DNA from 4 places in the Rugamonas sp. GW822-FHT03B10 genome. Region 2 is predicted to be linked to each of the others. Evidence: predicted binding sites of a transcription regulator. Region 2 holds the regulator's gene; each other region holds the start of a gene.

Region 1 (5,936 bases), on a different contig from region 2:
CCATATTGTTCTAGGTTTGGTCAGACACATCACGTTTGATGTAAGCGTGTAATGGCAATTTGCGTGCCTGTCGCATCACAGAGGGGGAAACGGCGCGATCGCCGTGCGCGCTGTGCTGTATCGGATCAGCGTGCGCGCCCACTGTCCTAAATTTGATCGCCACGCGGGCTGCGGATGGCGCCGCACAAAAAAAAACTGACGGCCGAAGCCGTCAGTAAAAAGAAGCGTTCAAGCGCCTAGGGGAGACTAACCGCGCATGTTAAGAACGCTGCCGACGTAAATCATTTGGCTGGCAGTTTGAACACCCACACCGAACCGCCCTGCTCCAGGAAGTTGACCTTCTTGGCCACTTCGCCGCCCCACAGCGGCACCGCGCCACCCCAGCCCGACACCACGGCCACGTACTGGACGCCGCCGTCCTGCCACGTCACAGGAGGCGCGACCACGCCGGAGCCGGTCTGGAACTTCCACAGTTCCTTGCCGTTCTTGGCGTCGACCGCCTTCAGGTAACCTTCAGGCGTGCCGTAGAACACCAGGCCGCCGGCGGTGGTCATCACACCGCCCCACAACGGCGCCGAGTTCTTGTCCTCCCAGACGATCTTGCCCGTCTTCGGATCGATCGCGCGCATCGCGCCGATGTAGTCCTCGTTCAGCGGACGGATGGTGAAGCCCGCGCCCAGGTAGGCGCCGCCCTTCTTGTAGCTGACCGGCTCATTCCAGATGTCCATGCCCCACTCGTTGGCCGGCACGTAGAACAGCTTGGTCTGCGGGTTGTACGCCATCGGCATCTGGTTCTTCGCGCCCAGGAAGGCCGGCGCTGAGAACACGGTGCTGCCCTTCTTGCCCGCCTCGCCCTGGGTCGGATCGCCGGGACGGTTCTCCTTCACGAAGTTCGGACGGCCCGTCTTGAGGTCGATGCCGGTGGCCCAGGTGATCTTCTTCACGAACGGGAAGGCGTTCTGCAGCTTGCCGTTGTTGGCGTCGATCACGTAGAAGAAGCCGTTGCGGTCGGCCTTGCCGCCGTAACGCTTGCCGTCCATGTCGAAGGTGACGAACTCGTTGGCGCCGTCGAAGTCCCACGAATCGTTAGGCGTGTTCTGGTAGGCCCACTTGATCTGGCCCGTCTTCGGATCGATCGCCACGGTGGACGACGAGTACAGGTTGTCGCCGGGACGCAGGTGGCTGTTCCATGGCGCCGGATTGCCGGTGCCGAAGTAGGCCAGCTTGGTCGACGGGTCGTAGGTGCCGCCCATCCAGGTCGAGGCGCCGCCCGTCTTCCACAGTTCGCCCGGCCAGGTCTTGTTGAGCGTGCCCGACACGCCGTTCGCGATCGCGTTGCCGTCCTTGTCGTACTTGTAGCCCATGTGGCCTTCGACCGTCGGACGGGTCCACAGCAGCTCGCCCGTCATCGGGTTGCGCGCCTCGACCCGGCCCACGATGCCGAACTCGCCGCCCGACACGCCCGTCAACAGTACGCCGTCGGCGATCAACGGCGCTGCCGTCATCGAGTAGCCGGCCGCGTAGTCGTCGACCTTCTCCTTCCACACCACCTTGCCCGTGTCCTGGTCCAGGGCCACCAGCTGCGCGTCCAGCGTGCCGAAGATGACCAGGTTGCCGTACAGGGCGGCGCCGCGGTTGACCACGTCGCAGCATGGCATGATGGCGTCCGGCAGGCGGTGCTCATATTTCCACAGCTTGGCGCCCGTCTTCAGGTCGATGGCGAAAATGCGCGAGTACGAGGCGGTGATGAACATCTTGCCCTTGTAGATCACGGGCTGCGATTCCTGGCCGCGCTGCTTCTCGCCGCCGAACGAGAACGACCATGCCGGCGTCAGCTTGTCGACGTTCTTGGTGTTGATTTGCGTGAGTGGGGAAAAACGCTGGCCTTCCGAACCCATGCCGAACGACAGCACGCTGTCGGTGGCCTTGCTGGCATCGTTGAGCATGGCCGTGGTGACGTTGGCGCCGTGCGCCATCGTCAGGATGCTCATGCCGACCAGCGATGCGATAATTTTTTTCTGCACAATCTTCTCCTCTGTTCCCGTTTTTCGAAATTAGCTACTGTGTTTTACTGCGTGCTGCTCCGCGCTGTTGAGCACCGCAAGCTCCTCGTCCGTGAACAGGCGCGAGCGGGTCAGGAAGCGCTTCCCGGTACCGTTATCGAGCGAGAACATGCCGCCGTTCCCGTCCACAACATCGATGATCAACTGCGTGTGCTGCCAGTACTCGAACTGCTCCAGTCCCATGTAAAACGGCGTGCCATCCAGGTTGCCGAGATAGACGTCCGTGTCGCTGAGATTGAAGTCCCCGGCGCCGTAGCACATCGGCGCGCTGCCGTCGCAACAACCGCCGGACTGGAAGAACATCAGCGGTCCGTGCTGGCGGCGCAATCCCGCCAAAAAATCCAGTGCCGCCGCGGTGGCGGTGACGCGGGCGATGGCATTGTTCATGGGCTTCCTTTCGCAATCCCGGCGCCGCGCGCGGCGCCGGGACTTCATCAAGCACTCAAAGGCTGGTTCAAAACGCCCGTGGCGAGGCGTGGCGACGAAGACAGTGCACCTGCACGGCGAGGCGCCACAACGAAGCCACGGGCTTTTTGAAACGGCCGATTAGAAGAAACCGAGCGCGTTCGGGCTGTAGCTGACCAGCAGGTTCTTGGTCTGCTGGTAGTGGTCCAGCATCATCTTGTGGTTTTCGCGGCCGATGCCCGACTGCTTGTAGCCACCGAACGCGGCGTGGGCCGGGTACAGGTGGTAGCAGTTGGTCCACACCCGGCCAGCCTGGATGGCGCGGCCGACGCGGAAGGCGCGCGAACCGTCGCGGGTCCACAGGCCGGCGCCCAGGCCGTACAGCGTGTCGTTGGCGATGGCCAGCGCGTCCGCCTCATCCTTGAAGGTGGTCACCGACACCACCGGGCCAAAGATCTCTTCCTGGAAGATGCGCATCTTGTTGTTGCCCTTGAAGACGGTCGGACGCACGTAGAAGCCGCCTTCCAGATCGCCCGCCTGGGCGCTGCGCGAACCGCCGGCCAGCAGCTCGGCGCCTTCCTGTTTGCCGATGTCCATGTACGACAGGATCTTCTCCAGCTGCTCCAGCGACGCCTGGGCGCCGATCATGGTCGAGGCGTCGAGCGGGTTGCCCTGCTTGATGGCGGCCACGCGGGCCAGCGCGCGCTCGATGAACTTCTCGTAGATCGATTCCTGGATCAGCACGCGCGATGGGCAGGTGCACACCTCGCCCTGGTTCAGCGCGAACATGGCGAAACCTTCCAGGCACTTGTCGAAGAACGCGTCGTCCGCGTCCATCACGTCCTCGAAGAAGATGTTGGGCGACTTGCCGCCCAGTTCCAGCGTGACGGGGATCAGGTTCTGCGCGGCGTATTGCATGATCAGGCGGCCGGTGCCGGTTTCGCCGGTGAAGGCGATCTTGGCGATGCGCTTGCTCGATGCCAGCGGCTTGCCGGCTTCCAGGCCGAAGCCGTTGACCACGTTCAGCACGCCCGGCGGCAGCAGGTCGCCGATCACTTCCAGCAGCACCATGATCGAGGCCGGGGTTTGCTCGGCCGGTTTCAGCACCACGCAGTTGCCGGCGGCCAGCGCTGGCGCCAGCTTCCACACGGCCATCAGGATCGGGAAGTTCCAGGGGATGATCTGGCCGACGACGCCCAGCGGCTCATGGAAGTGGTAGGCGTAGGTTTCGGAGTCGATCTGGGCGACCGAGCCTTCCTGGGCGCGGATGCAGCCGGCGAAGTAGCGGAAGTGGTCGATCGCCAGCGGGATGTCGGCGGCCATGGTTTCGCGGATCGGCTTGCCGTTGTCGATGGTCTCGGCGGTGGCGATCAGCTTCAGGTTCGCCTCCATGCGGTCGGCGATGCGGTTCAGGATGTTGGCGCGTTCGGCCGGCGAGGTCTTGCCCCATGCGGCCTTGGCGGCGTGGGCGGCGTCCAGCGCCAGCTCCACGTCCGCTTCGGTCGAGCGGGCGATTTCGCAGAACACCTGGCCCGTGATCGGCGTGATGTTGCCGAAGTATTGTCCGTTGACCGGCGCGACGAATTTGCCGCCGATGTAGTTGTCGTAGCGTGCTTTGAATGGGTTAGCGACGCCAAGTTTGCTGATATCCGCGAGATTCATGTCATCCTCTTTCTGCTGTGGTTATGGGACCGTTCCGTGACGGCGTTGGTAAGGCACATGCTCCTAGTCGCAAACAACGTGCCAGCACCCGCAAGCGCCCCCGCTCCGGGGCCGCGCCACAGTGGGCGCGGGGCATGACGGGGGCACTTGCGGCCCGATCCGGCGCCGGCGCCGCCCTGTCACACCTGTTCCGGTTTGGAACAGGTGTGACACAGCGCCTGTGCTGCCAGCGGACCGCTAGCGGATCACCACGCCCCATGGCAGCTGGCCGACGGCGATGTCGGCCCGCTTGGCGGCGCTGGCCGTGTCGATCACGGACACGCTGTTGGAGCGGCCATTGGCCACGTACAGCGTGGCGCCATCGGCCGTCAGCGCCATGTTCCACGGCCGCTTGCCCACGGCGATGGTGTGGCTCACGGTGTTGGTGGCCGTGTCGATCACCATCACGCTGCCATCGATGCCGTTGGAGACGTAGACGTGGGCCCCGTCCGGACTGACGGCGATGCCGTTCGAGTTCTTGCCGGCCGCGACCTGCGCCACCGCCTTGCGCTCGGCCATGTCGATCACATAGACCGTGTTGACCAGTTCGCAGGCCACGTAGGCCAGGCGGCCGTCGGGCGAGAAGCCCATGCCGCGCGGACGCCGGCCCACCGCCACCGTGCCCACCTCGCGCCGGGCCGCCACGTCGATCACGTCGACCTGTTCCGCCTCCTCCGCGCTCACCAGCAGCCAGCGGCCGTCCGGGCTGAACACGGCATGCTCGGGGTTCTTGCCTTGCACCTTGATATCGGCGAGCACCTTGCCATCGGCCGCGCCGATCAGCGTCACGCTGTTGCTCTCCTCGACGGCCACCGCCACCAGCGTGCCGTCGGCGGAGGCGTTCACCCCTTCGGGCGACTTGCCCAGCGCGATGGTGCGCACAGTGGCGCCGCTGGCCGTGTCGATCACCAGCAGAGCGTTGCTGACGGCGTCCGTCACGTACAGCTGGCGCCCGGCCGGATCGGCGGCGATGCCGCGCGGGCGCTTGCCGGCGGCGATCTCGCGCACCACCGTGCCGCTGGCGACGTCGATCACGCTGACGCTGGAGGACTTCTCGTTCGGCACGTAGGCAAACGGCGCCGCATGCACCTGCGCGCACAGCAGCGACAGGGCGAATAAAGTGGAGGTTTTCACGGTACGGCCTTTCATGGGATGTGGATCGGTCGCGCGCGATCGCGCGCGTGCGCGATCCATCATGCAATCGGCGTGCCACGGCGCGTGACGCGCCGTCGCGGCATGGCAGGCAAATTGCTTACATCAACGATCAGACTTGCTGGCGCAGCGCGCCTGGAGCAGGCGTGAACCGTCAACCCGACCCGAATGGAGACCACAACATGAAACACCCAGCCTTCCGACTCAACGCCGTCGCCGCGCTATTCGCGGCCGGCAGCGCCCTGGCGCCGCAGGCGTTCGCCGCCGCCGACGCGGCCCCCGAGGCGCCCGCCGGCGCCGCCCCCGACGTGGTGGTGATCAGCGGCAGCCGGGCCGGCCATACCAGCTACGAACTGCCGGCGGCGCTCGACGTGGTCGACACGGCGCGCCTGCACGACAGCCAGGCCCGCGTCAACGCGTCCGAGGCGCTGGTGGCCGTGCCCGGCCTGGTGGTGCAAAACCGTCAAAATTACGCGCAAGACCTGCAGATCTCGTCGCGCGGCTTCGGCGCCCGTTCCGCCTTCGGCGTGCGCGGCGTGCACCTGGTGACGGACGGCATCCCGGCCAGCATGCCGGACGGCCAGGGCCAGGCCGCCACCTTCAACCTCGACATGG
Region 2 (5,936 bases):
CGTTCGCGCTCGGCACGTTCTGGCTGGTGCAGGTGGTCAACCAGGCGGGCCGCCAGGCCGAGGCCGACAGCCACCGCAACGAGCCCGATTACATCATCGAGCGCTTCAGCTTCGTGCGCCTGGACCAGGCGGGCCAGCCCAGCTACATCATCGCCGGCGACAAGCTGACCCACCACCCGGCCGACGATTCGTCCGACGTCGAGCGCCCGACCGTGCACAGCCTGTCGGGCGACCAGCCGCCGATGAACGTGCGCGCCGAGCGGGCGCGCGTGGACCAGGACAACAGCCGCGTCAAACTAAGCGGCGACGTGCGGGTCGACCGTCCGGCCACGGCCACCAGCCAGGCCATGCGGATGAACACGTCCGCGCTGACGCTGTACCCGGACGACGAGAAAATGGAAACGGACCAGCCGGTCACCCTGCAACTGGGCGCCTCCAGCGCCAGCGGCACCGGCATGAAGGCCGACAACGCCACGCGCCAGATCCAGCTGGGCGGCCGTGGCCAGATCCACGTGCCGCCGCGGGCGGCGCATTGACATAGAACGGACTCGCAATGAACAAATTTATCCTGTCGGCCGCCCTGTTGTGGGCGGCGGCCGGGCTGGCCCACGCGGAAAAGGCGGACTCCAGCAAGCCCACCGAAATCAAGTTCGACCAGCTCGAGGTGGACGACGTCAAGCAGACCAAGACCGCCATCGGCAACGTGATCCTCACGCGCGGCACCCTGCAGATGAAGTCGCCCAAGGCCGTGATGAAGGAAGACCCTGAGGGCTACCAGTACGTGACCATGACCAGCACCCCCGGCACCCCCGCCACGTTCCGCCAGAAGCGCGACGGCGAGGGCGACCAGTGGGTCGAGGGCCAGGCCGACCGCATCGAGTACGACGGCAAGACGGAACTGGTCAAGCTGTTCTCGAACGCCCAGATCCGGCGCCTGGAGGCGGGCAAGCCGAGCGACGAGGTGCGCGGCGAGTTCATCTCCTACGACAGCCGCAAGGAATTCTTCGCCGTCAAGAACACGGCCAGCGGCGAGAGCAAGCCCGGCGCCGGCCGCGGCACCATGGTGATCCAGCCGTCCAACAAGGGCGCGGCCCCGGCCGCGTCCGTGCCGCCGGCGGGGAAATGACGATGGAGACCCAACGCTGCGGCAGTACCCTGATCGTGCGCGGTCTGCAAAAGAGCTACGGCAAGCGCCAGGTGGTGCACGACGTGTCGCTGCAGGTCGAGTGCGGCGAAGTGGTGGGCCTGCTGGGGCCGAACGGCGCCGGCAAGACCACCTCGTTCTACATGATCGTCGGCCTGGTGCCGTCGGACGCGGGCACGATCGACATCTCCGGCGTCGACATCTCGTCGCTGCCGATCCACCGGCGCGCCGTGATGGGCCTGTCCTACCTGCCGCAGGAGGCGTCGGTGTTCCGCAAGCTGACGGTGGAGGAGAACATCCGCGCCGTGCTGGAGATCCAGCAAGTGAACGGCAAGCCTTTATCCAAGGCGCAAATTGATGAACGGCTCAATACCCTGCTGGCCGACCTGCAAATCGAGAAACTGCGCGACAATCCGGCGCTGTCCCTGTCCGGGGGCGAGCGGCGCCGGGTCGAGATCGCGCGCGCACTGGCCACCAACCCCCGCTTCGTGCTGCTCGATGAACCCTTCGCCGGGGTCGACCCGATCGCCGTGATTGAGATCCAGCGCATCGTGCGCTTCCTCAAGGAACGCGGCATCGGCGTGTTGATCACCGATCACAATGTGCGCGAAACGCTGGGCATCTGCGACCGCGCGTATATCATCAACCAGGGCACGGTACTGGCGTCAGGCCGGCCGGACGACATCATCGCCAACGAGTCGGTGCGTCGCGTGTATCTGGGTGAACACTTCCGTATGTAAGGTATGTAAGTCAAGCCATGAAACAGTCATTGCAACTGCGCACTTCGCAGCACCTCGCGCTCACCCCGCAACTGCAGCAATCGATCCGTCTGCTGCAATTGTCCACCCTGGAGTTGCACCAGGAACTGGAACAGTTGTTGACCGATAATCCGCTGCTGGAGCGGCTCGACGATCCGCTCGACCACTCGGTGCGGCTGCTGGCCGACGGCGCCATCAGCCAGCAGAGCGCGCCGGCCGAGGCGGCGCCCGAAGGTCCGCCCGGCCAGCAGCAGGACGCCGCCGCGCCGGCCGAGGCCGAACCGTACGAGGGCGGCGACGGCGACGGCGCGCCCGAGGGCGAGATGGACTGGGGCGAGGCCGGCCGCGCCAAGACCTCCGACGACGAGGACGCCCGGCCCCAGCTCGAGGCCAACCACTGCACGCTGCGCGAGCACCTGATGGAGCAGATGCGGGTGACGGTGCTGGAGACGCGCGACCGGGCGCTGGTGGAGATCATCATCGACGCGCTCGACGAGAACGGCTACCTGGAGGAGCCGCTGGAGGAGATCCTGGCGCGCCTGCCCGAGGAGCTGGCGATCGAGCCCGAGGAACTGCACACCGCCTTGACCCTGCTGCAAAGTTTCGACCCCGTGGGCGTGGGCGCGCGCAACGCGTCCGAATGCCTGGCGCTGCAGATCAAGCGCATGCCGCACGTGCCGCTGGTGACGCGGCGCATGGCGCTGACCATCGTCGAGCAGCACCTGGCCTGGTTCGCCCAGCGCGACTTCAACAAGTTGAAGAAGGCCCTGCAGTGCGACGAGGAGGACCTGCGCGAGGCCCAGGCCGTGATCCGCCAGTGCAATCCGCATCCGGGCGCCGCGTTCGCGTCGGACGTGTCGGACTACGTGGTGCCGGACGTGATCGTCAAGAAGGCCCGCAACGGCTGGCAGGTGAGCCTGAACAACGACGTGATGCCGCGCCTGCGCGTGAACGCCATGTACGCCAACCTGCTCAAGCAGGGCAAGGGCGAGGGCGCCATGGGGGCCCAGCTGCAGGAGGCCAAGTGGCTGATCAAGAACATGCGCCAGCGCTTCGACACCATCCTGCGCGTGGCGCAGGCGATCGTGGAGCGGCAAAAGAATTTCTTCTCGCATGGCGCGGTCGCCATGAGGCCCCTTGTGTTGCGCGAAATAGCTGATACACTGGGACTACACGAGAGCACTATTTCTCGGGTAACAACTCAAAAATATATGCTGACCCCGCATGGCATGTTTGAGTTGAAATATTTCTTCGGTAGCCATGTCGCCACGGAAGCGGGGGGAGAAGCCTCCTCGACGGCGATACGGGCACTGATCGTGCAATTGACAGGAGCAGAAGACCCTAAAAATCCTTTATCCGACAGTAAGATTGCGGACATGCTGGGAGAACAAGGCATGGTGATTGCGCGACGGACTGTTGCCAAATATCGCGAAGCGTTGAAGATCCCGCCAGTCAGTCTCCGTAAATCTTTGTAGTTATCTGGTTCCTGCGCGCCCGGCCGCAATGGGCGCGGCACTAACCGCCAGCGACATCATCTTTAGGAGTGTGTATGAATCTCACCATCAGTGGACATCATCTCGAAGTGACCCCAGCGATCCGCGAATACGTGCAGAACAAGCTGGAGCGCGTCAAACGCCACTTCGATCAAGTGATTGATATTGCTGTCATCCTGACCGTAGATAACCTCACCGAGAAAGAGAAGCGCCAGAAGGCCGAAATCAATTTGCGCATGTCGGGCAAGACCGTGTACGTGGAGAGCCTGTCGCAGGACCTGTACGCCGCCATCGACACCCTGATCGACAAGCTCGATCGCCAGGTCATGAAATACAAAGCCAAAGTTCAGGAACACGGCCACGACGCCATCAAGCATCTGCCGGACACCTTCGAACCCGCCGCCACCGCATAAGACGGTCCCCGGCACACCAAACAAAGGGCGCATCTGGCGCCCTTTTTTGCGCCCCGCGCCGGCGGGCCGATACGATAAAACAATATAAACGGTATAAACCGTATTGCCTCCGGGCGGCGCGCTGCGCGCCACGCAGCCGGCGAACAGCGCCATGGCGATGTTGCCGCCGCCGCCGATCACGCCCACCTTCTTGCCGCGGATGTCGACCACGTCGTCTCGCCTGTTCAAACGGCCACTTGAAATTTTATGCGCACATAATATATATTTAGGTATAATGTTCGCTGTAACCAATCGCAAGGGAGGACGCATGGACGATGCGACCATCGATATCGATCATTTGCGGGCCAAGGCCGGTCAGGCCAGCGGCCTGCTCAAGGCGCTGGCCAACCCGGACCGGCTGCTGCTGCTGTGCCAGATGACGCAGGACGAATACAGCGTCGGCATGCTGGAGGAGTTGACCGGCATACGCCAGCCCACGCTGTCGCAGCAGCTGACGGTGCTGCGCCAGGAGGAGCTGGTGAGCACGCGGCGCGAAGGCAAGCAGATTTTTTACCGGATAGCCAGCCCGGCGGCGCTGGCGGTGCTGCAGGTGCTGTACCAGCAGTTTTGCAATGACGACGGCCAAGGAGCCACATTATGACTATCGCCTGGAATCTCTTCACGCCGTGGGGCGCGCTGATCGGCGGCGCGCTGATCGGGCTGTCGGCGGCCCTGCTGCTGCTGTTCAACGGCCGCATCGCCGGCATCGCCGGCATCGCTGGCGGGCTGCTGCGCCCGCGCGCGGGCGACATCGGCTGGCGCCTCGCGTTCGTGGGCGGGCTGGTGGCCGCGCCGCTGGCCTACAGCCTGGTGGCGGGCCTGCCCGCCGTGCAGATCGACGCCGGCAGCGGCACGCTGATCGCGGCCGGTCTGCTGGTGGGCTTCGGCACCCGCTACGGTTCGGGCTGCACCAGCGGCCACGGCGTGTGCGGTCTGTCGCGCCTGTCGCCGCGCTCGATGGTGGCCACCGGCGCCTTCATGGCGGCCGGTTTCGTCACCGTGTTTATTGCGCGCCACGTGTTCGGTTAAGGGGAAAAGTATGACCATCGCTATCGCATTGTTGTCCGGCCTGATCTTCGGCATCGGCCTGATTATCTCCGGCATGACCAACCCGGCCAAGGTGCTGGGCTTTCTCGACCTGGGCGGCAACTGGGACCCGTCGCTGGGCCTCGTGATGGCCGGCGCCATCGCCGTCGGCATGCTGGCGTTCCGCTACGCCGGCACACATCCGAAGACGCTGCTGGGCGTGGCCATGAGCCTGCCCGGCACCAAGGTGATCGACCGCCGCCTCGTTCTGGGCGCCTTGATCTTCGGCGCCGGCTGGGGCCTGGCCGGCTTCTGCCCCGGCCCCGCGCTGGCCTCGCTCACCACGGGCGGCAGCAAGGTCTTGCTGTTCGTGGGCGCCATGGTGGCCGGGATGGGCATGTTCGAGATGCTCGAGCGGCGCTGAGCGCTGCCTGCGCGGCCCCGCCGCGCCGACGGAGATGGACGGCGGCGGCGCCGTTTGTGCCGTCTCAACACCGCTGATTGATGGGGGCGCATGCTGTGCGGACGTGAACGCACAGCCCGCTTCCCATGAGCAGCTTCCCATTTGACCGCAACGCGTATTACGCCAGCCTGCGGCGGCACAATGACCGCCTGGACGAGGCCATCATCGCGCGCCGCCGCGCCGACTTCCATCACCAATCGAATGACGAACTGTGGCACCGGCAGGGGCAGTTTGGCCTGGGCGTGCGCGCGCAGCGCGTGCGTGAAGCGCTAGGCGCATCCGAAGCGATCGCCTTGCGCGAATTGCGGGCCAAGCTGGGCGGCATCGCCCTGGCCGACGTCTGGCCGGTCTTGCGGGAAATCATCCATGACGTCGCCTTGTACGTCGGCTGTGGTGCGCTCGTTGGGGGCATGATAGGCGGCGGGCTGGGTGTGCTCGCATTTGGCATCGGCGTGCTGCCGGGCGCCTCGGCGGGCGCCATGCTGGGCGCGCAGGGCGGCAACATGCTGCTCGGATTTTTCGGCCTGAAGTCGGTGCTTGGCTACTTGGCCGACAGCCTGCCACGCGTCGCCCGCGATTACGAGGATGGCTTCCGGCTGG
Region 3 (5,936 bases), on a different contig from region 2:
CTGTTCGTGCAACCGAAGATCCATTTCGACACGGGCAAGGTGGTGGGCGCGGAGGCGCTGGTGCGCTGGGTCCATCCGGAGCGCGGCAACGTGTTCCCGGACGAGTTCATCCCGTTCGCCGAGCAGACCGGCTTTATCCGCAAGCTCACGCGCTGGGTGCTGGAGCAGTCGGCCGCGCTGTGCCAGAGCCTGGACGCCGCCGGCATCCAGCTGAAGGTGTCGGTCAACCTGTCCACGCGCGACCTGATGGACCAGAATTTGCCGACCAAATTCCGCGACATGCTGGAGCGCCGCCGCCTGTCGGCCTCCTCGTTCTGCTTGGAGATCACGGAGAGCGCCATCATGGACGACCCTGTGCGCGCCGAGCAAACGCTGGCGCGCCTGCACGCGATGGGCGTGGAACTGTCGATCGACGACTTCGGCACCGGCTACTCGTCGCTGGCCTACCTGAAACGCCTGCCGGTCAACGAGCTGAAGATCGACAAATCGTTCGTGCTGAACATGGAGAGCGACGCCGGCGACGTGATGATCGTCCGTTCCACCATCCAGTTGGGGCACAACCTCGGATTGCGCGTGGTGGCCGAGGGCGTGGAGAGCGAGGCCGTGTGGCACCAGCTCAAGAGCATGAACTGCGACCAGGGGCAGGGCTACTACATGAGCCGCCCCATTCCGGCCGACCAGCTGCTGCTGTGGATGCAGCAATGGCGCGCGCCCGAAGCCGTGCACCCGCCCGCGCCGGCCGCCGCCAGCCTCACGCTGGCCAAATAAAACACGACTTGCCAAGTCTTCTAACGTTTCAAATTTGCATCGAAGCACGCTATCATCGGCGGGCGCGCGGGCCACGGAGCCCGCGCCGCCACGTTCAACGACGATACGGAACCCCACATGCAAATACGACGCGCGTCCCTGATTTTCTCCCTGATCGCCAGCCTGGGCAGCAGCGCGATGGCGCAGGACTGCCCCGCCAACGGCCACGGACTGCAATACCCGCTCACCCGCACGGTGGACCAGCAGGACAACTACCACGGCACCACCGTCGCCGATCCCTATCGCTGGCTGGAGGATGCCAACAGCGCCGATACCCACGCCTGGGTGGAGGCGCAGAACCGTCTCACGCAAAGCTATCTGGCACAGATCCCCGCGCGCGACGCGATCCGCCAGCGTCTGACGAAGCTGTGGAATTTCGAACGCTTTTCCGTGCCGTTCAAGGAGGGCGGCCGGTACTTCTACAGCCGCAACGACGGCCTGCAGAACCAATCGGTGCTCTACACGATGAAGACGCTGGCCGACACGCCGCGCCTGCTGCTGGACCCGAACACGCTGGCCGCCGACGGCACCGTGGCGCTGGCCGGCCTGGCCGTGAGCCCGGACGGTAAATACCTTGCCTACAGCACGGCCGCCTCGGGCTCGGACTGGAACGAGATCCGCGTGCGCGACATCGACACCGGCAAGGACACGGCCGACCATATCCAGTGGGTCAAGTTCTCGAACACGGCGTGGCTGCGCGACGGCTCCGGCTTTTTCTACAGCCGCTACGACGCGCCCAACGAAGCGACCAAGCTGGCCGACGTCAACTACTTCCAGAAGCTGTACTTCCACAAACTCGGCACGCCGCAAAGCAGCGACACGCTGGTCTATGAGCGCCCCGACCACAAGGACTGGGGCTTCAGCGGCGACGTGACCAACGATGGCCGCTACCTGATCATCACCGCCTCGCAGGGCACGGAGCGTAAGAACCGCCTGTACTACAAGGACTTGAGCGCCAAGGACGGCAAAGTTGTGCCGCTGCTGGAAGACTTCGATGCGGCCTACAACTTCATCGACAACGACGGCCCCGTGTTCTGGTTCCGCACCGACCTGAAAGCACCGCGCGCACGCATCATCACCATCGACACGCGCAAGTCGCAGCCGGCCAACTGGAAGGAGATCGTGCCGGAGAGCGCGCGCACGCTGGTCGCGGCCAACATCGTCAACCAGCAGTTGGTGGTCGATTACCTGAGCGACGCGCACAGCCAGGTCACCGTGTATGACCTGAACGGCAAGCGCCTGCATGACGTGGAATTGCCCGGCATCGGTTCCGTCGCCGGCTTCGGCGGCAAGCGCGGCGACAGCGAGACGTTCTATTCCTACACCAGCTTCACCACGCCATCGACCATCTACCGCTATGACCTCAAGAGCGGCAAGAGCAGCGTGTATCGCCAGCCCAAGGTCGACTTCGACCCATCGGCCTACGAAACGCGCCAGCAGTTCTACACCAGCCGCGACGGCACCCGCGTGCCGATGTTCATCGTGTCGAAGAAGGGCATGAAGCTCGACGGCAGCAACCCGACCTACCTGTACGGCTACGGCGGCTTCAACATTTCGCTCACGCCATCGTTCTCGGTGGCCAACCTGGCGTGGGTGGAAATGGGCGGCGTGTACGTGATGGCCAACCTGCGCGGCGGCGGCGAGTACGGCGAGGAATGGCATGCGGCCGGCACCAAGCTGCGCAAGCAGAACGTGTTCGACGACTTCATCGGCGCGGCGGAATGGCTGGTGCAGAACAAGGTCACGTCGCCATCCCGGCTGGCCATCGGCGGCGGCAGCAACGGCGGCCTGCTGGTGGGCGCCACCATGACGCAACGCCCCGACCTGTTCGCCGCCGCCATCCCGCAAGTGGGCGTGCTGGACATGCTGCGCTTCCACAAATTCACCATCGGCTGGGCCTGGACCTCCGACTACGGCTCGTCCGACAACGCGGACGAATTCAACGCGCTGGTCAAATACTCGCCGCTGCACAATCTGAAGAAGGGCGTGTGCTACCCGGCCACCATGATCACCACGGCCGACCATGACGACCGCGTGGTGCCGGCCCACAGCTTCAAGTTCGCCGCCACGGCGCAGGCCGACCAGGGCGGCGCCGCGCCCATCCTGATCCGCATCGACACCAAGGCCGGCCACGGCGCAGGCAAGCCCACGGCCAAGCAGATCGACGAAGTGACGGACCGCTGGGGCTTCCTGACCCGCGCGCTGAAGATGGACATGCCAACGCAAGTGGCCGGCAAATAGGGAAGGGCGCTGACGCCCGTGCACCGGCAAGTCGCATGTCTGACGAACAAGGCCGCCGGTGCACCAATTTGACTCGTTCACGGACGTGTTGCGCGGCCGCCTGGCGATCCGCACAACCTGGTTTTTGCGCCAATTCCGTACGCGCCGCACAAAGTTGGTGCCACCCCGTTCGCCACCTCCCATTGCGGCGCCTCCTTTTGGTGCGTTAAGTTACTGCTCAAGCAACTTGTTTTACACATCTTAATAAAATCAATTACTTACAAAACTGCACCAAAATGGTACGGTTATTGCTTAACAGAATACATCTGCAATTTTTGATGCATTCTTTTGGGGAGTAGTTTGATGGGTGGATACAAAGAAGGCGCCGACGCACTGTTTATCTTGCTCGGCGCAATCATGATTCTGGCGATGCATGCCGGCTTCGCATTCCTGGAGTTGGGCACGGTCAGAAAGAAGAACCAGGTCAACGCGCTGGTCAAGATCCTGGTCGATTTTGCGATCTCGACCATCGCCTATTTCTTCGTCGGCTACAGCATCGCCTACGGCATCAACTTCTTCGCCGCCGCCGACGTGCTGGCTGCCAAGAATGGCTATGAACTGGTCAAGTTCTTCTTCCTGCTCACGTTCGCCGCCGCCATTCCCGCCATCATCTCGGGCGGCATCGCGGAGCGCGCGCGCTTCCATCCCCAACTGATCGCCACCGCCTTGCTGGTCGGCCTGGTCTATCCGTTCTTCGAAGGCATGGTCTGGAACCACCGCTTCGGCCTGCAGGAGTGGCTGGTGCAGGCGTTCGGCGCCGAGTTCCACGACTTCGCCGGTTCCGTCGTGGTGCACGCGGTGGGTGGCTGGGTCGCGCTGCCGGCCGTGCTGCTGCTGGGCGCGCGCCGCGGCCGCTACCACAAGAACGGCGCCATCGCCTCGCACCCGCCATCGTCGATTCCCTTCCTCGCGCTGGGCGCGTGGATTCTGACGGTGGGCTGGTTCGGCTTCAACGTGATGAGCGCGCAGGCGCTGGACAAGATGAACGGCCTGGTCGCCGTCAACTCGCTGATGGCCATGGTGGGCGGCACGCTGGTGGCGCTGCTGATGGGCAAAAACGACCCCGGTTTCGTGTACAACGGCCCGCTGGCCGGCTTGGTGGCCGTGTGCGCCGGTTCGGACCTGATGCATCCGATGGGTGCGCTGGTGACGGGCGCCATCGCCGGCGCCATCTTCGTGACCATGTTCACGCTGGCGCAGAACAAATGGAAGATCGACGACGTGCTGGGCGTGTGGCCGCTGCACGGCCTGTGCGGCGCCTTTGGCGGCGTGGCGGCCGGCATCTTCGGCCAGAAGGCGCTCGGCGGTGTGGGTGGCGTGTCGTTCGGCGCGCAATGCGTGGGCACGGGCCTCGGCGTGGCGATCGCGCTGACCGGCGGCGCCGTCATCTACGGCGTGTTGAAGGCCACCTTGGGTCTGCGCTTGGATCCGGAGGAAGAATTCCAGGGCGCCGACCTGTCCATCCACCGCATCTCGTCCACGCCGGAGCGTGAATCGAACTGGTAATGCAATCGCCGCCGCGCATCGGGCAAAGCTGGTGCCCGATGCGCGGCGGTGCTGGCATTAGATTTTCGGCATCTTCCGAAAACCGACGCTGAATCGGTTCCAGCCATTGATGGCGATGATCGCCAGCGTCAGGTCGGCCATCTCCTTCGCATTGAAGTGCGTCGCCAGCTGGTCGTAATCGGCGTCGGGCGCACGTGTGTCGGCGACGCGTGTCAGCGCCTCGGTCCACGCCAGCGCCGCGCGTTCGCGCTCGGTGAAGAATGGCGCTTCCTTCCAGACCGACACTGCGTACAGGCGGCGTTCCGATTCGCCGGCCTTGCGCGCATCGGCGGTATGCATGTCGACGCAGAATGCGCAGCCATTGATTTGCGATGCGCGCAATTTGATCAGTTCGAGCAACGCTGGCTCGATACCGAGTCCGTTCACGGCTTTTTCCAGATTGAGCATGGCCTGCAGCGCCTCTTTTGAGGCGGTGTAGAAGTCGATGCGTTCCTTCATTTCATTCTCCTGTGAGGTATGGGTGCCGGCGATCCGTTGCGATCCGCCGTGAGCTCATTTTGGGCGCGATATCGCGCTTTGCCGTACCATCTTTCCGATAGACTCGTTCGAAGGAGTTGCACATGTTGTCGGTTGAAGAACTGGAATTGCTGGAAGCCATCCATGCGAGCGGCAGCCTGTCGCGCGCTGCGGCCCGGCTCGGCAAGGCGCCGTCGACCGTGTCGCACGCCGCGCGGCAACTCGAAGAACGATTCGACGCCTTGCTGTTCGACCGTCGCCGCTACCGCTTGCAGTTGACCCCGGCAGGTTTGCTGCTGGCGCAGGAAGCCAAGCGGCTGATCGACGACGTGTCGCGGCTGACGCAACGCGTGCGCCAGATCGCCAGCGGCTGGGAAGACCGTCTGTGGATCGTGACCGATGAGATTTTCGAGTTCGAGACGCTGCTGCCGGTGATCGCTTCATTCGACGCGCTCGGTTCCGGCGTCAGTCTGCGGGTCACCCATGAAGTGCTTGGCGGGACGTGGGAAGCGTTGCGCGACGGCCGCGCCGATATCATTGTCGGAGCCACCGGCGAACCGCCCGCGATCCCCAACCTGCGCTGGTTCGAGCTGGGCAACATGGAATGGGTGTTCGCCGTCTCACCCAGACATCCGCTGGCATCGGTCGACGAGCCGTTGACCAGGGACGCCATTGCCAGGCATCGCGCGATTGCCGTCGCCGACTCGTCGCGTGGTCCCAGTGCGCGGGCATATGGTGTCGTCGGCGGGCAGGCCGCGCTCGCCGTGCCGTCCATGCATGCCAAGATATTGGCCCAGCGCAACGGCATCGGCGTGGGATGGCTCCCG
Region 4 (5,936 bases), on a different contig from region 2:
GCCGCCAACCTGCACAAGGTGCTGAACATGGCGCAGCAGTATGGCTTCCTGATCGCCGAAGACGACGTGCACGGCCATTTCCAGCAGGGTCACAGCGCGCGGCTGGCATCGCTGTCCGGACTGGACGGCGTGATCTACTACTCCAGCCTGTGCAAGGCGCTGAGCCCGGCCCTGCGCATGGGCTATCTGGCTGCGGCGCCCGCGCTGCTCAAGCTGCTGATGCGGACCAAGATCCACGCCATCATGACCTTGCCTGCGCTGAACGAATACGTGCTGCTGGAAGTGCTCAAGGCCGGCAACCTGCGCAAGCACCTGGACCGACTGCAACGCAAGATCATGGCGGCGCGCAATGCCAGCACGCGGCAACTGAGCGCGGCCGGCGTGCTGTTCGAGCAGCCCGGCGACGCGGGGATTTTCCTGTGGGGCACCATGCCCGAAGGGCTGGACGTGGACTTGCTGGTGCAGGACGCCTACCGCAACAAGATCCTGCTGATGCGCGGCGCCGCGTTCTCGGCCAACGACACGCCCGACCAGCACATCCGTTTCAACGTCGCCTTCAGCCAGCATCCCCGCGTGAGCGCCTACCTTGAGGAACGCCTGCGCGCGGTGGCGGGCGCGCGCTCAAGCCTGGCCCGCGCCAGCGGCGCCGCCAGCATCGCGGACAAGTCCTGAATGTCAGAGCAAGTTCGCAGGGTGTTGGTGTCAGGCGGCGGAATCGAGGTCGCTATCCCAACCGGGAAACATCGGCCCAAGACTTGCAGTGGTCTATACGACAGTACCGAGTAAAGTCCCTATTCCGGCGGATAGGGCCATCGATAAAGCGCTCCAAAAAGTGACCCTCGCGACGCCAGTGGTGATGCGTGCGCCACCAGCATAGGCCGCAAGGCCACCCAGCAGCGCCAGGAATACAAGCGACGCCACGACCACGCCAGGAATTAAGCCATAGGAGGGCAGTAACAGTGTCGCAATGAGCGGCATGAGTGCGCCAGCCGCGAAGCTGGCGGCGGAAGCGAAAGCAGCCTGAAGCGGACGTGCGCTCATCGATTCGGTGATGCCCAGTTCGTCCCGTGCGTGGGCGCCAAGTGCGTCATGCGCCATGAGCTGCTCCGCCACCTGCTTTGCGAGTGGCGCATCCAAACCGCGCGCGACGTAGATGGCAGACAGCTCGAGAAGTTCGCTGGCAGGGGTGGTATGGAGCTCATGCTTTTCTGTTTCCAGTGCGGCAGCTTCAGTGTCTGCTTGTGATTGCACCGAGATGTATTCACCAGTGGCCATGGACATGGCACCTGCCACGACACCCGCCGCGCCTGCAATCAAGATACTGGACTGGTTGGCGTGCGAGGCAGCGACGCCCAATATTAAGCTGGCCGTCGATACAATTCCGTCGTTCGCCCCTAATACTGCCGCGCGTAGCCATCCAATATTCTCAAGCTTGTGCTGTTCCCGGTGCACTCTGCGCATAGATGTCCTTTCGGCTGTGATTCATCTGGCAGCGTCTGCCAGGTGAATTCATGCTACTTCAACTTGACCGGTTTCTCATACTTCCCGGCCGCTCTCCGCGCGCAGCTTGCGCCACAGTGTGGTGCGGCTGATGCCCAGGTAGTCGGCGGCGGCGTCGCGCCGTCCGCCGAAGCGGGCCAGTACGGCCGTCGCCGATTCCGCCGGGATAGGTGAGGGTGTCGGGAGGGGCGCGGTGAACGGCGCGGCCGGGCCGGAGCCGGGCAGCACGGCATGCGGGACGGCGCCGTGAGCCGGCATCAAGGCCGGATGCATTGCCTGTGGAAGCATGGCGCCATCCAGCCCGCCTCCTGTTCCCGTGCGCGGCAGCAGTTCCGGCGCCACGTTCTGCACGAAGGTGGGCGTGAGCGCCTGCAACGGTTCGGCCGCCAGGAACAGGGCCAGCCGTTCCGTCAGGTTGCGCAGCTCGCGCACGTTGCCGGGCCAGTCGTACTGGCGCAGCAGCGGCGCGCAGGCCATGATCTCGGCGTGCAGATTGGGATGCGGCCGCGCACCCAGCGCCGCCAGCGCGTTCTTGAGCGACCATTCGGCCAGGCCGATCACGTCGTCCCCGCGCGCGCGCAGCGGCGGCAGCGACAGCCGCAGCACGGCCAGCCGGTAGAACAGGTCGGCCCGGAAGCGCCCGTCGCGCACGCGCTGTTCCAGGTCGCAGTGGGTGGCGCTGATGATGCGCACGTTGACGGCGATCGGACGCGTGCCGCCCACCCGCACCACTTCGCGTTCCTCCAGCACCCGCAGCAGCCGCGTTTGCAGCGTGAGCGGCATTTCGCCGATCTCGTCGAGGAACAGGGTGCCCCGGTTGGCCGCCTCGAACAAGCCCGCGTGGCCGCCCCGGCGCGCGCCCGTGAACGCGCCTTCCTCGTGGCCGAACAGTTCGGACTCCAGCAGCGATTCGGCGATGGCGCCGCAGTTGACGGCCACGAACGGCCGGTTCTGGCCCAGGATGCGCGGGCTTTCGCGGTGGATGGCTTGCGCCACCAGTTCCTTGCCGCAGCCCGTCTCGCCCTGGATCAGCACCGTGGCCGGCGACTTCGCGTACAGCACCACGGTCTGGCGCAGCGCTTCCATCGCGGCCGACTCGCCGCGCAGGTCGTTGATGCCATGCTTGGCGCGCAGCGTGTCGGCCACCACCACGCGCCGGCTGCGGTTCGCTTCGAGCTGGGTCAGGCGGGCCATCTCCAGCGCGTCGTCGAACGCCTGCCGGATCGAGGCGGCCGAGTAGACGAACACGCCGGTCAATCCCGCCTCCTCGGCCAGGTCGGTGATCAGGCCCGCGCCGACGATGGCCTGGATGCCGGCCGCTTTCAGTTCGTTGATCTGCGCACGCGCATCCTCCTCGGTGGCGTAGGTGCGCTGCACGATGTCGAAGCCGAAGGTGGCGGCGAATTCGGCCAGCTCCGGCATCGGTTCCTGGTAGGTGATCACGCCGATGCGCTCGGACACCCGGCGTGCGCGCGCCAGCGCCTGCATCACATCGAAACCGCTGGCCTTGGCGATCACCACCGGCACCGACAGCCGGCCTTTCAGGTAGGCGGCGTTGGAGCCGGCCGCGATCACGGCGTCGCAACGCTCGGTGGCCATCCGTTCGCGGATGTGGCGGGCCGCTTCGTCGAAGCCCAGGTTGATCGGTTCGATGGTGGCCAGGTCGTCGTATTCGAGCGTGATGTCGCGGAACAGGTCGAACAGGCGCGACACCGACACGGTCCAGATCACGGGCTTGTCGGTGTTGTCGAGGGGCAGGGGAGTGGAGTGGCGCATGCGGCCATTGTACGCCAATCGCGTTCCAATGTTTCACTGTGAAACGATTTGAAACGTGCGCGCAACGCCGCTGCAACGCCAGATGCTTGCATACTCAAGCATCTGGCGTCCAGGCCTGGCGCCAAGTGTTTGATTTTGCTGGGTTTTCGCTGCGGCGCGCCGCCCCGATGCCCGTTGGCACGTCCCTTGCAATACCTGTTCGCAACGCGCCAACGCGCAACTAGCCGCAAGCAACCGCAACCAACCGCAAGCACACACGCACAACGAAAGGTCTGACATGAGCCAATATTCCGCCGGTGCCGCATTCCGCAAAGCCGTACAAGAAGAATCCCCGCTGCAGGTGGTGGGCGCCATCAACGCCAACCACGCCCTGCTGGCCAAGCGCGCCGGCTTCAAGGCCATCTACCTGTCCGGTGGCGGCGTGGCGGCCGGTTCGCTGGGCCTGCCCGACCTGGGCATCACCAATCTGGACGACGTGCTGACCGACGTGCGCCGCATCACCGACGTGTGCGACCTGCCGCTGCTGGTGGACGTGGACACCGGCTTCGGTTCCTCCGCCTTCAACGTGGCGCGCACCGTCAAGTCCATGATCAAGTTCGGCGCGGCCGCCATGCACATCGAGGACCAGGTCGGCGCCAAGCGCTGCGGCCACCGTCCGAACAAGGAAATCGTCACCAAGCAGGAGATGGTCGACCGCATCAAGGCCGCCGTGGACGCGCGCACCGACGAGAACTTCGTCATCATGGCGCGCACCGACGCGCTGGCCGTGGAAGGCCTGGAATCGGCCCTGGAACGCGCCATCGCCTGCGTCGAGGCGGGTGCCGACATGATCTTCCCGGAGGCGATCACCGATCTGCCGATGTATTCGCAGTTCGCCAAGGCCGTCAAGGTGCCGGTGCTGGCCAATATCACTGAATTCGGTTCGACCCCGCTGTACACGGTGGACGAGCTGCGCGGCGCCGACGTGGGTCTGGTGCTGTATCCGCTGTCGGCCTTCCGCGCCATGAACAAGGCGGCCGAAAACGTCTACGGCGCGATCCGCCGCGACGGCACCCAGAAGAATGTGGTCGACACCATGCAGACCCGCATGGAACTGTACGAGCGCATCAACTACCACAGCTTCGAGCAGAAGCTCGACGCGCTGTTCCAGGCGCAGAAGAAGTAACCGCAGGAATAACAGGCATCGCCTTTCACCGCAATCGCAAACACAAACATAGAACATCTGGAGAGATCAAATGAGTGCTGAACAAGTCGCCACCTTCAAGCCCAAGAAATCCGTTGCCCTGTCGGGCGTGACCGCCGGTAACACCGCGCTGTGCTCCGTCGGCAAGACCGGCAACGATTTGCACTACCGTGGCTACGATATCCTGGACGTGGCCAACACCTGCGAGTTCGAGGAAATCGCCTACCTGCTGGTGCACGGCAAGCTGCCGACGGCCGCTGAACTGAAAGGCTACAAGGGCAAACTGAAATCGCTGCGCGGCCTGCCGCAGTCGGTCAAGTCGGCGCTGGAAGCGCTGCCGGCGTCGGCCCACCCGATGGACGTGATGCGCACCGGCGTGTCCGTGCTCGGTTGCACCCTGCCTGAAAAAGATGACCACAACGTGCCCGGCGCGCGCGACATCGCCGACCGCCTGATGGCATCGTTCGGTTCCATGCTGCTGTACTGGTACCACTTCAGCCACAACGGCAAGCGCATCGAAGTGGAAACGGACGACGACTCGATCGGCGGCCACTTCCTGCACCTGCTGCACGGCGAGAAGCCATCCGAGTCGTGGGTCAAGGCCATGCACACCTCGCTGATCCTGTACGCTGAGCACGAGTTCAACGCCTCCACCTTCACCGGCCGCGTCATCGCCGGCACGGGTTCGGACATCTATTCGGCCATCACCGGCGCCATCGGCGCGCTGCGCGGTCCCAAGCACGGCGGCGCCAACGAGTTCGCGTTCGAGATCCAGAAGCGCTACGAGAACCCGGACGAAGCCGAAGCGGACATCCGCAACCGCGTGGCCAACAAGGAAGTGGTGATCGGCTTCGGCCACCCCGTGTACACCATCTCCGACCCGCGCAACGTGGTGATCAAGGAAGTGGCGCACAACCTGTCCAAGGAAGCCGGTTCGACCAAGATGTTCGACATCGCCGAACGCCTGGAATCGGTGATGTGGGAAGTGAAGAAGATGTTCCCCAACCTGGATTGGTTCTCGGCCGTGTCGTACCACATGATGGGTGTGCCGACCGCCATGTTCACGCCGCTGTTCGTCATCTCGCGCACCTCGGGCTGGGCCGCCCACATCATCGAGCAGCGCATCGACAACAAGATCATCCGCCCGAGCGCCAACTACGTCGGCCCTGACGATCTGCAATTCGTGCCTATCTCCGACCGCAAGTAACAGGAAGCGAATATGAACACTCAATTCCGCAAGAACCTGCCGGGCACCAAGCTCGATTACTTCGACGCGCGCGCCGCTGTCGACGCGATCCAGCCGGGCGCCTACGACAAGCTGCCGTACACCTCGCGTGTGCTGGCCGAAAACCTGGTGCGCCGCTGCGATCCGGCCACGCTGAACGCGTCGCTGTCGCAGCTGATCGAACGCAAGCGCGACCTGGACTTCCCCTGGTTCCCCGCGCGCGTGGTGTGCCACGACATCCTGGGCCAGACG

What was found. Region 2 encodes sigma-54, which starts transcription at its own class of promoters, with help from an activator protein. Its sites were predicted from a motif close to TGGCANGNAANCTGCTTT; they were not measured.
Region 1: a site for sigma-54 is predicted at 4,197-4,214, ahead of adh (aldehyde dehydrogenase). Genes of this name have one in related genera too.
Region 3: a site for sigma-54 is predicted at 3,325-3,342, ahead of AC1RQG_RS14630 (ammonium transporter). Genes of this name have one in related genera too.
Region 4: a site for sigma-54 is predicted at 3,452-3,469, ahead of prpB (methylisocitrate lyase). Genes of this name have one in related genera too.

The regions. Positions count from the first base shown of each region.
Region 1 is NZ_JBXANP010000038.1:5,783-11,718, reverse strand. Features, by position in the region: gene AC1RQG_RS27375 (PQQ-dependent methanol/ethanol family dehydrogenase) at 282-1,976, opposite strand; gene AC1RQG_RS27370 (DUF779 domain-containing protein) at 2,055-2,450, opposite strand; gene adh (aldehyde dehydrogenase) at 2,610-4,130, opposite strand; gene AC1RQG_RS27360 (beta-propeller fold lactonase family protein) at 4,368-5,303, opposite strand; gene AC1RQG_RS27355 (TonB-dependent receptor family protein) at 5,504-5,936, shown strand, end outside.
Region 2 is NZ_JBXANP010000001.1:499,064-504,999, forward strand. Features, by position in the region: gene lptC (LPS export ABC transporter periplasmic protein LptC) at 1-536, shown strand, start outside; gene lptA (lipopolysaccharide transport periplasmic protein LptA) at 554-1,126, shown strand; gene lptB (LPS export ABC transporter ATP-binding protein) at 1,129-1,884, shown strand; gene AC1RQG_RS02290 (RNA polymerase factor sigma-54) at 1,902-3,377, shown strand; gene hpf (ribosome hibernation-promoting factor, HPF/YfiA family) at 3,452-3,808, shown strand; gene AC1RQG_RS02300 (metalloregulator ArsR/SmtB family transcription factor) at 4,116-4,448, shown strand; gene AC1RQG_RS02305 (YeeE/YedE family protein) at 4,445-4,876, shown strand; gene AC1RQG_RS02310 (DUF6691 family protein) at 4,887-5,297, shown strand; gene AC1RQG_RS02315 (DUF6861 domain-containing protein) at 5,423-5,936, shown strand, end outside.
Region 3 is NZ_JBXANP010000008.1:1,579-7,514, reverse strand. Features, by position in the region: gene AC1RQG_RS14640 (putative bifunctional diguanylate cyclase/phosphodiesterase) at 1-768, shown strand, start outside; gene AC1RQG_RS14635 (prolyl oligopeptidase family serine peptidase) at 886-3,048, shown strand; gene AC1RQG_RS14630 (ammonium transporter) at 3,391-4,593, shown strand; gene AC1RQG_RS14625 (carboxymuconolactone decarboxylase family protein) at 4,651-5,091, opposite strand; gene AC1RQG_RS14620 (LysR family transcriptional regulator) at 5,214-5,936, shown strand, end outside.
Region 4 is NZ_JBXANP010000026.1:13,434-19,369, forward strand. Features, by position in the region: gene AC1RQG_RS25480 (aminotransferase-like domain-containing protein) at 1-672, shown strand, start outside; gene AC1RQG_RS25485 (VIT1/CCC1 transporter family protein) at 766-1,461, opposite strand; gene prpR (propionate catabolism operon regulatory protein PrpR) at 1,537-3,276, opposite strand; gene prpB (methylisocitrate lyase) at 3,554-4,441, shown strand; gene prpC (bifunctional 2-methylcitrate synthase/citrate synthase) at 4,512-5,666, shown strand; gene acnD (Fe/S-dependent 2-methylisocitrate dehydratase AcnD) at 5,679-5,936, shown strand, end outside.